2 regions of the Paenibacillus sp. SEL1 genome follow, and region 1 is predicted to be linked to the other one. Evidence: riboswitches for the same ligand, from Rfam matches in the RefSeq annotation. Region 1 holds a riboswitch; the other holds the start of a gene.
The links. A riboswitch is a leader RNA that binds a small molecule or an ion and turns the genes downstream of it on or off. The one in region 1 is predicted to bind FMN.
Positions count from the first base shown of each region.

Region 2: it holds a riboswitch for FMN, as region 1 does, so the genes downstream of both, ribE (riboflavin synthase) here and ACYCSE_RS15550 (DMT family transporter) in region 1, are expected to answer to the same signal.

Region 1 is NZ_CM137723.1:3,417,344-3,422,654, reverse strand. Features, by position in the region: gene ACYCSE_RS15565 (sensor histidine kinase) at 1-694, shown strand, start outside; gene ACYCSE_RS15560 (ABC transporter ATP-binding protein) at 822-1,745, shown strand; gene ACYCSE_RS15555 (hypothetical protein) at 1,738-2,433, shown strand; FMN riboswitch at 2,555-2,699, shown strand; gene ACYCSE_RS15550 (DMT family transporter) at 2,872-3,819, shown strand; gene ACYCSE_RS15545 (methyl-accepting chemotaxis protein) at 4,061-5,311, shown strand, end outside.
Region 2 is NZ_CM137723.1:5,438,709-5,444,019, reverse strand. Features, by position in the region: gene ACYCSE_RS24965 (thiamine pyrophosphate-dependent enzyme) at 1-783, shown strand, start outside; gene ACYCSE_RS24960 (IDEAL domain-containing protein) at 1,003-1,470, shown strand; FMN riboswitch at 1,539-1,712, shown strand; gene ribE (riboflavin synthase) at 2,043-2,708, shown strand; gene ribB (3,4-dihydroxy-2-butanone-4-phosphate synthase) at 2,769-3,452, shown strand; gene ribH (6,7-dimethyl-8-ribityllumazine synthase) at 3,532-3,996, shown strand; gene ACYCSE_RS24940 (segregation and condensation protein A) at 4,170-4,964, shown strand; gene scpB (SMC-Scp complex subunit ScpB) at 4,933-5,311, shown strand, end outside.

The DNA of each region.
Region 1 (5,311 bases):
TAGCCAAATCGCCATGCGCAAAATGATTTCGAACATTTCCCACGATCTCAAGACCCCGCTTACGGTTGTGCTTGGATATGCCGAGATGCTGGATGGCGATCCGACTATTTTGCCAGAAGAACGTATAAAGCTGCTATCCAAAATTCATCAAAAGACAAGCGAAGCGATTGAGCTGATCGGCAGCTTTTTTAGCTTGGCGAAGCTGGAGGCTAATGATACGGATATTCCGTTGACTCGACTGGAAGTGGGAGAACTGTGCAGACGCAGCATTTTGGAGTTTTATGACCTGCTGACCGCACAGGGATTTACTGTGCATATTGAGATCCCGGAGCACCCCATTCATGCCTTGGGGAACGAAGGAGCGATTGGGCGGGTGCTGAACAATCTGATCTCGAATGCCATTCGTTATGGGGCAGATGGACGGACGCTGGGTCTGGTTCTATTGGAACAGCAGGATACAGTGCGTATAGAGGTATGGGATCGTGGCAAAGGCATACAGGAATCTGAGCAAGATAAAGTTTTTGAACGCATGTACACACTGGAGGACTCCCGTAATAAGGCGGTACAAGGCAGTGGATTGGGCCTTACGATTGCCAAACGCCTGGTTGAAACGATGAACGGAGAAATTCAATTGACTAGTAGACCTTATGAGCGGACAGTCTTCTCTTTTACATTGAAGAAAATCAACTATTAATCGAACTAAGCATTTTGCATAATTCGATTTGTGCTCAACTTAATAAATTTGTAAGAATCACGAAAGAAAAATGAACATTTCGCCCTTTATCCTTGAATTATCAGCAGTATACGAAGGGAGAACACCCATGACTTACGTAATACGTACACATCAGTTGACCAAGGCCCTGAAGGGCAATGAAATTGTAGCGGGAGTCAGTATGAATGTGCGCAAGGGAGAAACCTATGGCTTTCTCGGCCCTAACGGGGCAGGCAAGACAACGATGATGAAAATGATTACGAATTTACTCAAGCCGACTTCGGGTGAAATTGAATTATTCGGTGAGAAATTAACACCAAAATCGTATCATCTGCTTGGACGGATGGGTTCGATTATTGAATACCCGATTTTTTATGACAGACTGACGGCACAGCAAAATCTCGAACTTCATTGTGAATACATGGGCTACTATAATAAGCAGGCTGTTCGGGATGCCCTGGAATTAGTGAATTTGCGAAATGCGGATGACAAGCCGGTAAAGGATTTTTCGCTGGGAATGAAGCAACGTCTTGGGATTGCCCGCGCTATTGCGACTAAGCCAGAGCTACTCATTTTGGATGAACCCATTAATGGTCTGGACCCCGTGGGAATCAAGGAAATCCGCCAATTATTCCACATGCTATGCAAGGAATATGGGATGACTCTGCTCGTGTCCAGTCATATTTTAGCGGAAATAGAGCAGATTGCGGATACGGTAGGCGTGATTAATCACGGACGACTGATTGAGGAAGTATCGATGGAGCAGGTGCGGGAAACCAATACGGAATATATCGAATTTACGACCAACGATTGTAAAAAAGCGACCTATGTCCTCTCCCATCATCTGAATCTGAATAATATAAGAGTACTAAATGAACAGAGTATACGTATTTACGATTCAAATGTACCGCAGAAACAAATTACGAAAACGCTCATTTTAAACGATATAGAGGTGGATGCCATTCATCAGAAAAGCAGCACGCTGGAAGACTACTTTTTGCGCCTGTTAAACGGAGGTGATCTCCATGCTTAAATTGATGCAGTTGGAGCTGAAAAAATTTCATCTCGCGGGTTATATCCGATCAGCACTGATTGCCAATGCATGCATTCTTGGGCTGCTCTGTATTATCGCGCTGGACAGTCAAAGTGAAGGAATACCCGAATTCACACAGTACACTCAACTCTTGGATCTAATAGACAATTTTGTGAGAGCAACATTTATTGTATTTTCCTCCGTTTTGCTATGCCGCTTTATCGTCGGAGAATTTAAATCCAAATCGATTACGATCTTGTTCATGTATCCGATTCACCGTCAAAAGCTGATGATCGCCAAGCTCTTGGTTGTGCTGCTGTTTACGTTCTTGTCTATTATTATTTCGGAAATAATCATTACGGCTGCTATTCATCTGCTCAACCAGTTTGTCTTGATTGTACCGGATAACCTTACTCTTTCCATACTGGGCCAACAATCAGCACGGACGCTGATCAATGCCGTTGCTGCCAGCTTTATGGGATTGGTTCCGCTGTATATGGGGATGCGGAGATACTCTGTACCCACCACCATTGTGACCTCAATCCTGATTGTAGCATTGCTTTTCTCCAATAATAACGGCGCTACACTTAGCTCCATAGCCCCCGTGCAAATTGGCTTCTCTCTACTAGGAATGCTTGTGGCTTATGCGGCGATTCGACGTATTGAGTATAAGGATATTACCTCGTAATATGTAATTTCGTAGAGCGCTTTCAAAAAAAAGATGAAAATCATTGTTAGATATACACACATTTTTCACTGGACTTCATTCTAAAACAGGTATATCCTATAGGAGAAATTAAAAACGGAATAAGGATCTTCGGGGTAGGGTGAGATTCCCAACCGGCGGTATGGCTCATGGAGCTAAGCCCGCGACTCTGTATCTGGCAACAGGATACGGACTGATTTGGTGAGATGCCAAAGCCGACGGTAAAGTCCGGATGGAAGAAGATCGAAATATCAACATGCCGCGAAGTGGATGAATACTGCGTTATTAGTTTTGCAGCAACTTCATTTAACTTGCATAAAGCGGCAAGTTTATTTGATCAACCCCCGTCTTGCATGGCCTTTCGCCATGGACGGGGGTTTTTGTGCCACCGGTCCTGTATTCGCAAGGAGCTAATTGAGTATGAGTCAATCTTCTACTGTACTAACATCCAAAGGTTTTGATCGTAGCTCCCACATGAAAAGCGGTTTTTGGCTGGTCGCAATTGGAGCAGCCTTGTGGGGCGCAGACCCGCTTTTTCGTATTATTTTGCTAAAGTCATTTACTTCAACACAAATTGTACTTATGGAGCATGTGCTGCTTTTCCTCGCTCTGACACCGATGCTGTGGAAGCATCGTGAGGAACTCAAAGCGGTACGGCTTCGTCAAGTTTTCGCTATTTTATTCGTCTCGTGGGGCGGCTCGGCTCTGGCCAGCGTGATTTTCACTATGGCACTCAGCAATGGTGATTTGAATGCTGTACTCTTACTCCAGAAGCTTCAACCCTTGGTCGCTATTGTTCTAGCCCGTATTATTTTGAAGGAAATGTTGCCGCGTCATTTTGGATTATTAATTGTTGTCGCTCTGTTCGGGACGTATCTTCTGACCTTCGGTTGGTCGCTCCCCTTCGGACATGTTCGTGATTTTGTTCAGGTTGGTAGTCTGCTTGCACTCGGTGCAGCAGTGCTGTGGGGCGGTTCGACAGTCATGGGAAGTTACTTGCTTCGTTCAATGAAATATGAAACAGTAACCTCCCTCCGCTTCATGGTGGCGCTCCCTCTGCTGATTGTCCTCACCTCTGTAGAGCATGCGCCATGGAATATGCCTGCCGGTACATGGGCGGGCGCAGCTGTGATTATCAATCTGCTATTGCAGGCATTGCTTCCGGGTCTTCTCAGCTTGCTGCTGTATTACAAAGGCTTAAGTACGACCAAAGCGTCTTATGCTACGATGGCAGAACTGAGCTTTCCCATGGTTGGTGTCGTGATTAACTGGATCGCCTTTCAGCAAATTGTCACTGTAGCACAATTGACTGGTTTTATGCTCATCTGGATTACGCTCTTTATGATTTCACGTCAGCAAAAAAATTAACAGTTCAACGTCCCTTTCATGACTCACCCAAGCCAAATCGTGAAGATGCTTTTGCATCTCCGATTTGGCTTTTTTATGTATTCGTATTCATATAAAATATAGTGCTTTAGACTTATCTTTCAGAAAAAGTGTCTAAAACATGTAATTATTCTTCGTTTCTCAAAGATTACATCTATAAAATTAGTCGGTTTCTGTCGAATAAAAGAATGTAGTGATCATCAGACACAGAGGAGCAAGAGCTATGACTAAAACAAAACAAACAGTTCCGTGGTGGAACAGGTTTCTCAAGCAGTTTTATTTAATGAGGACAAGATTAATAATATCTTTTTTGGCTGTGTTATTGATTCCGAGCGTACTTATCGGGTACTTTTCCTATCAGGGGGCTACAACACAACTCAGTCAGCAAATGGGCGGTTCCGTATACACGAATCTGTATCTGATCCGGAGCAATGTCAATCAGTATGTAGCGCCTATTATGAAAGACCTGGATGTGCTTACCACTGAAATCAATTCTGATTCCATTGGTACCAACCAAGAGGCCCTTCAGAAAAAGTTGGATGTTATCGTCAAGGCTCATCCCGAGCTAGATGCCGCGCTTCTCGGCAATGCGAAAGGGCAATACATACGTTCGCCGAAAAAACAGGAGGCCGATTATGACCCCCGGGAGAGAAAATGGTACAAAAATGCGATGCTGGAAAAGGGCAAAGTATTCGTCGGTGTTCCAGTTGCCAGCGTCACGACAGGGAATTTAGTCGTTAATATATCGGGAACGCTGGAGGACGGTGAAGGAGCTATTGCATTGGCTTTGAATCTGGATAAGATGGGTGAAAGTCTGCAGTCTGTTAAGATTGGTGAACGCGGAGGACTCATTATTGTTGATTCTGAACATAAAGTTGTATCTGGGACTGGAACAGCCTTTAACAAGACAGGCAAAAAACCGGCTGACGCCATAGAGGGACTTCCCGAAGTGGCGACAACCGTCGAAAATGATACTCCTTCCATGTCGCAAATTCAATTTATGAATCGAGATATGCTGGCCTTTACACTTAAGGACCCTCTCACCGGATGGAGCATTGTCGCACTGTCGGATCTGGAGGATTACAGTGATGCAGCCCAACCGATTCTGAAGCAAAGCCTAATTGTGATTGTCATTTCCATACTTGCCGCTGCGATCATCATTGTGCTTATGGTCCGCTCGTTCTTAATTCCGCTGCGCAAGCTGCAGGCAGGAACACGCATCGTCCGTGACGGAAATCTGACCGAACGTGTTAACCTATCCAGCAAGGATGAGTTCGGCGAACTGGCACAGAATTTTGACCAGATGACTCATTCCTTGCATACGATGGTTTCCGAGGTCAATCAAACGTCCTCCCGACTTGCTTCCTCTTCTCTGATGATCAAGGAAAGCACAGAGCAAACGACGGAGTCCGTACAACACGTAGCGGAAACGGTTATGGAATCCGCAGAAAATGCAGCCACCAGCGCCGAGGCA
Region 2 (5,311 bases), 2.0 Mb from region 1:
ACAGGGTATCCATATACATCACACAAACAACCGATGATCCACAATCTTTTTCAAAACGGGGCCGCTACACTTTCAGGAGCGCTGGAAGCTTATATGGAAATGAAGCACCGTAATGAAATTGAAATGTCGGACGATCCGACCTTTATCATGATCAGTGGTGACGGTGGGATGGATATAGGTATGGGTTCTGCGATTGGTGCGGCTCTGCGTAATCATAAGCTGATCATGCTGGAATATGATAACGAAGGGTACATGAATACAGGTTCACAGCAATCATACTCCACTCCGGTTGGTCACATGACCAGTACGTCGGGTGTAGGGAAAATGCAAAAAGGAAAGCAAGGACATCACAAGGATACCGTGCAAATCATGGCTGCTTGTAACATTCCGTATGCTTTTACAGCAGCTGAAAGTCATCCGCAGGATATGCTGCGCAAAGCAGCCAAGGCTCAATGGTATGCGAACAACGTGGGTACGGCCTATGGTAAGATCCTGTGCGCCTGCCCGCTGAATTGGAAATCCGAAGACAGACTGGGCACCAGCATTGTGGGCGCTGCAGTCGAGTCTTGTTTCTTTCCTTTGTACGAAATAGAGCAAGGCAGTACGACGATTACGTACAATCCGGAAGACAAGGGAAAACGGATTCCAGCTGCTGAATGGTTGAAATTAATGGGTAAAACGAAGCATCTTCTCAAGGAGGAGGCTACGCTGGCTACCTTTGAGCAGGAGATTGAGCGTCGCTGGACTATCCTGAAAAAGAAACATGAAATTTCAGAGCTATAATTACGTTTTTTGCATAATCATCGATTAACATTGTTAGCCGCTGTTACTGTAGTGGTTCAATCAAGATTCTTTGCGTTTATTGCGCAAAGAATCTTTTTTGTCGTTTATGGGTTGAAGCATAAAAAAACAGGTAATGATTTCCGATATAGGAGTGGAGGCCTATAAGAGGCACGTTAAAAAGTTTTCTTCTGAATTTTAAGATGCAATGAGGTGCAGGTAATGATTAAGCTGAATACAGTTGAAATAATCGAAATTATAAAGAAGCAGATCCCTAAGGTTATGAACATCCAGCCAGTGGAGCTAAAGTTCACGGATGATTTTGGACGGGCATCGTTGGCAGCGACAGAACACAAATTCACGCTGACGAACCAGCATTATTCTGCCAAGGTGATGGATTGCGTGTTAGAAACACAGGTACGCCCCATTTTAATGTGCGAAATTATTTATTTTCTGAAATGCGAGTTTATTGACGGACATGTTGATGTGCGACTGGATTATGAAGCAAGTTCTGAGGAAGGACGGGGACCGGTTGCTTCAGCCGTAATTACCTTTGATCATGCAACAGAGTTGGGAGTCGAGGAACTGGCTGATCTGATTGACTTGGCGCTTCATATGAATGATAAAACCTGGTTTGAAGAACTCTCCAGCCAATATGTCAAAACCAAAGCAGGAGCTTCTATTAGATAACTTGCTTTTTTTAGAAGTCGGTGCTAATATACGTAACAAGTTTAATGTTAATTCAATTAAATAAGAGCAAGATCCTTCGGGGCGGGGCGAAATTCCCCACCGGCGGTGATGACATGTTTGTGGACCGTTTTTGTGAGAAACAGCATGGCTTAGTCCGTGACCCGGATGCTGAATGATCGGCAGAAGGTGGACCTGGTGCAAATCCGGGACCGACAGTATAGTCTGGATGGGAGAAGGATACGAAGCGCATGTGCATGACGTGACATGTGCCGATTTTTAGCATACCCAATTGTGCGTACGGCTTATTTCGTTGTAGGACAGCATCGGGCGATAGCTTGCTTAAGCTTTCTTTTTGATGGTGTTCAGAGCGTATTTGGTTGTATCCTCAGTCATGCTTTCTATTGGCAAACCTATGATTTCATGTCGTCTTAAGATGCATATGAACTGCGCTTGTATACTACAAATGTGACTCTCATCACCCCCATGACGGATTGAATCCGAACTGGGGGTTTTTTGCGCTTATAGCTGATGAATTAGGGATAAACTGAAATGTAGTGGAAAGGAGTGAAGGCATGTTTACCGGATTGGTCGAGGAAGTGGGTCGCATTCAAACTATTTCCAAAAGCGGTGAAGCGATGGTGCTGGGGATTTCGGGTTCCGTGGTGTTGGGCGATTTGAAAATAGGAGACAGTGTCTCAGTGAATGGCGTTTGCCTGACGGCGATACAGATCGGTACGAAAGACTTTAAGGTTGATGTGATGCCGGAAACCTTTCGCAGCAGTAATCTGAAAGAGTTGAGATCAGGCAGCCGAGTCAACCTGGAGCGAGCGATGGCGGCGAGCGGAAGGTTCGGAGGACATATCGTGCAAGGACATGTGGACGGGACGGGAACGATTCGCGGGGTAACATCAGATCAGAATGCAGTTGTGTTCGAAATTGAGCCTAAAAATAAAACATTATTTAAATATATTCTTCTCAAAGGGTCAATCACAATTGATGGTATCAGCCTCACAGTCGCACAGCGTACGAGAGATACCTTTGCCGTATCCATTATTCCCCACACCTTATCCGAAACGGCCTTACAAGCCAAACGTGAGGGAGATACCGTCAATATCGAATGCGATATTTTGGGCAAATATGTAGAACAGCTTTTAAATTACAGAGGTGCAGCGGAGGCGGAGAGAGTAGAAGAAGCTCCTCTCAGTTTGGACTATTTGGCGAAACACGGCTTTGCCTGATATTGAAGGGTAAGCTTGTTTAGGAGCATTCGTGGCACAAGACATAAGGAGGAAAGTGTTATGGATAGAGGTAGCCAAACAAGTGCAATGGCAAACGTCATAGAGCATGGCGAGTTGGAACATGACGAAGAGATTCGTTTGGATTCCATCGAAGAAGCGTTGGAGGACTTAAAAAACGGTAAAGTTGTTATTGTAGTGGATGATGAACAGCGCGAAAATGAAGGCGATTTTATCGCTTTGGCTGAAAAAGCGTCGCCTGAGGTCATTAATTTCATGATTACAGAAGGTCGCGGGTTGGTCTGTGTGCCAATCACACGACAAAGAGCCGAGGCCTTGGAATTGCATCCTATGGTAGAGCAAAATACAGATTTCCACGGTACTGCCTTTACGGTATCGGTAGATCATATGGAGACAACAACGGGTATTTCAGCGGCCGAGCGCTCCTTGACTGTACGCGCCTTGGCAGACGAAGCGGTCACAGGAAGTGATTTCCGTAAGCCTGGTCACATGTTCCCGCTGATTGCTCGCGATGGTGGTGTCTTGCAGCGTGCTGGTCACACTGAAGCGGCTGTTGATCTGGCCCGACTCAGTGGCTTCAAGCCTGCTGGGGTCATTTGCGAAATTATAAAGGAAGATGGCTCAATGGCCCGCCTGCCTGATCTGGCAGTGGTCGCCAAGCGGCATCAATTAAAGCTGATCAGTATTCAGCATTTGGTGGACTACCGTCGTCGTTTGTCATTGTAAAAATACATCTCGGTTCCAAGTAAATCTGAAGTATTGTCCGAAGTCCCTAAATAATTAAACTAAGAGAGGTTGATTAAACATGGCACGTTTTCTAGAAGGTAATCTCGTATCGAACGGTTTGAAATATGGTATTGTGGTAGGCAGATTTAATGAGTTTATTACGAGCAAGCTGTTAAGCGGCGCAATTGACGCACTTCAACGACATGGTGCACAGGAAGATGAAATTGATGTAGCTTGGGTTCCGGGTGCATTTGAAATTTCACTGATTGCACAAAAAATGGCTGCAAGCGGCAAATATGATGCCGTAATTACGCTAGGTACGGTCATCCGTGGTTCTACTTCACATTATGATATCGTCTGCAATGAAGTGGCCAAGGGTGTGGCAGCGAGCAGCCTGAAAACGGGAGTGCCCGTTATTTTTGGTGTAGTGACTACAGAAAACATTGAACAGGCTATTGAACGAGCAGGCACGAAGGCTGGTAATAAAGGTTGGGATTCTGCATTGGCTGCGATTGAAATGGCCAATCTCGGCAAGCAATTTTAATTATAGGAATAGCTGAATAGAACGCTATAAACTGCAAGGTGAAAAAGGGATTGGATTGTTAAGCAAGGCGATGACGTATATACTACAGAAAGAGGGATTGATAACGTAGAGCATAAGTGCTATAGGGAAAGGTATTGTTGAATGATGATTGGAGTAAGGCAGGGGGAAGCACATTGACAGTCGTAAATTACAAGCTGGAAACATTCGAGGGTCCGCTGGATCTACTGTTGCATCTGATTGATAAAGCCGAGATCGACATTCAGGATATCCCGATTAGCGATATTACTGATCAGTATATGGCTTTTTTGCACAGTATGCAGGAGCTGGAACTGGACATTACGAGCGAGTTTCTGGTGATGGCGGCGACGCTCTTATCTATTAAGAGTAAATTGTTGCTTCCCAAGCCACCTGTGATGGAATATGACGATTTGGATTTTTATGAGGAAGAGGATTATGATCCACGTGAGGAACTGGTCCGCAAGCTGGTGGAGTATCGTAAATATAAAGGGATTGCTCGCCATCTAAGTGAACGTGAGTGGGAGCGGAGTCTAATTTATGGCAAGGAGCCAGAAGATCTAAGCGCATTCCTGCCCACTGAACCCGCAAATCCGGTGCATGGGCTGCATGCAAGCGATTTGGTTGCGGCCTTTCAGCGTGCTTTGCGCAAAGCAGAACGACGTACGACGGTAACCCGTGTTCATCGGGATGAAATATCAGTCAAGGATCGTATCCGGCAAGTTATTGGAGCTTTAGAGATGGTGGGGAATGGAGGACGGCTGCTGTTCTCCAAGCTGATGCATGAGGATATGTATCGGCATGAAGTGGTTGTGACCTTTTTGGCTATCCTTGAACTGATGAAAATGAAGCGAATTTTCTGTTATCAGGAGAAGCTTTTCGATGATATTGTAATGGAGTGGAGAGGGGATTTACGGGTTAATGGATTATCTGAAGCTGAAATCAATTATTGAGGGACTGCTGTTTCTCGCAGGAGAGGAAGGGTTGTCCACCAAGCAGATCGCCGACATTGTAGAGCAGCAGCAAGAGCTGGTTGAACAGTGCCTGGAAGATATGAAGCAGGACATGGAGCAGGGGGGAAGAGGCCTGCAACTTGTCCGTATTGCCGGTCATTATCAGCTTGCAACTTTATCCGAACATGCACCTTACTTTGAAAAGCTCGCATACTCTCCGGCACGTGCCTCACTGTCTCAAGCTGCTTTGGAGACGCTGGCCATTGTGGCCTACCGCCAGCCCATTACAAGAGTTGAAATCGAAGAGATTCGGGGGGTCAAATCCGAGCGGGCCATACATACACTGG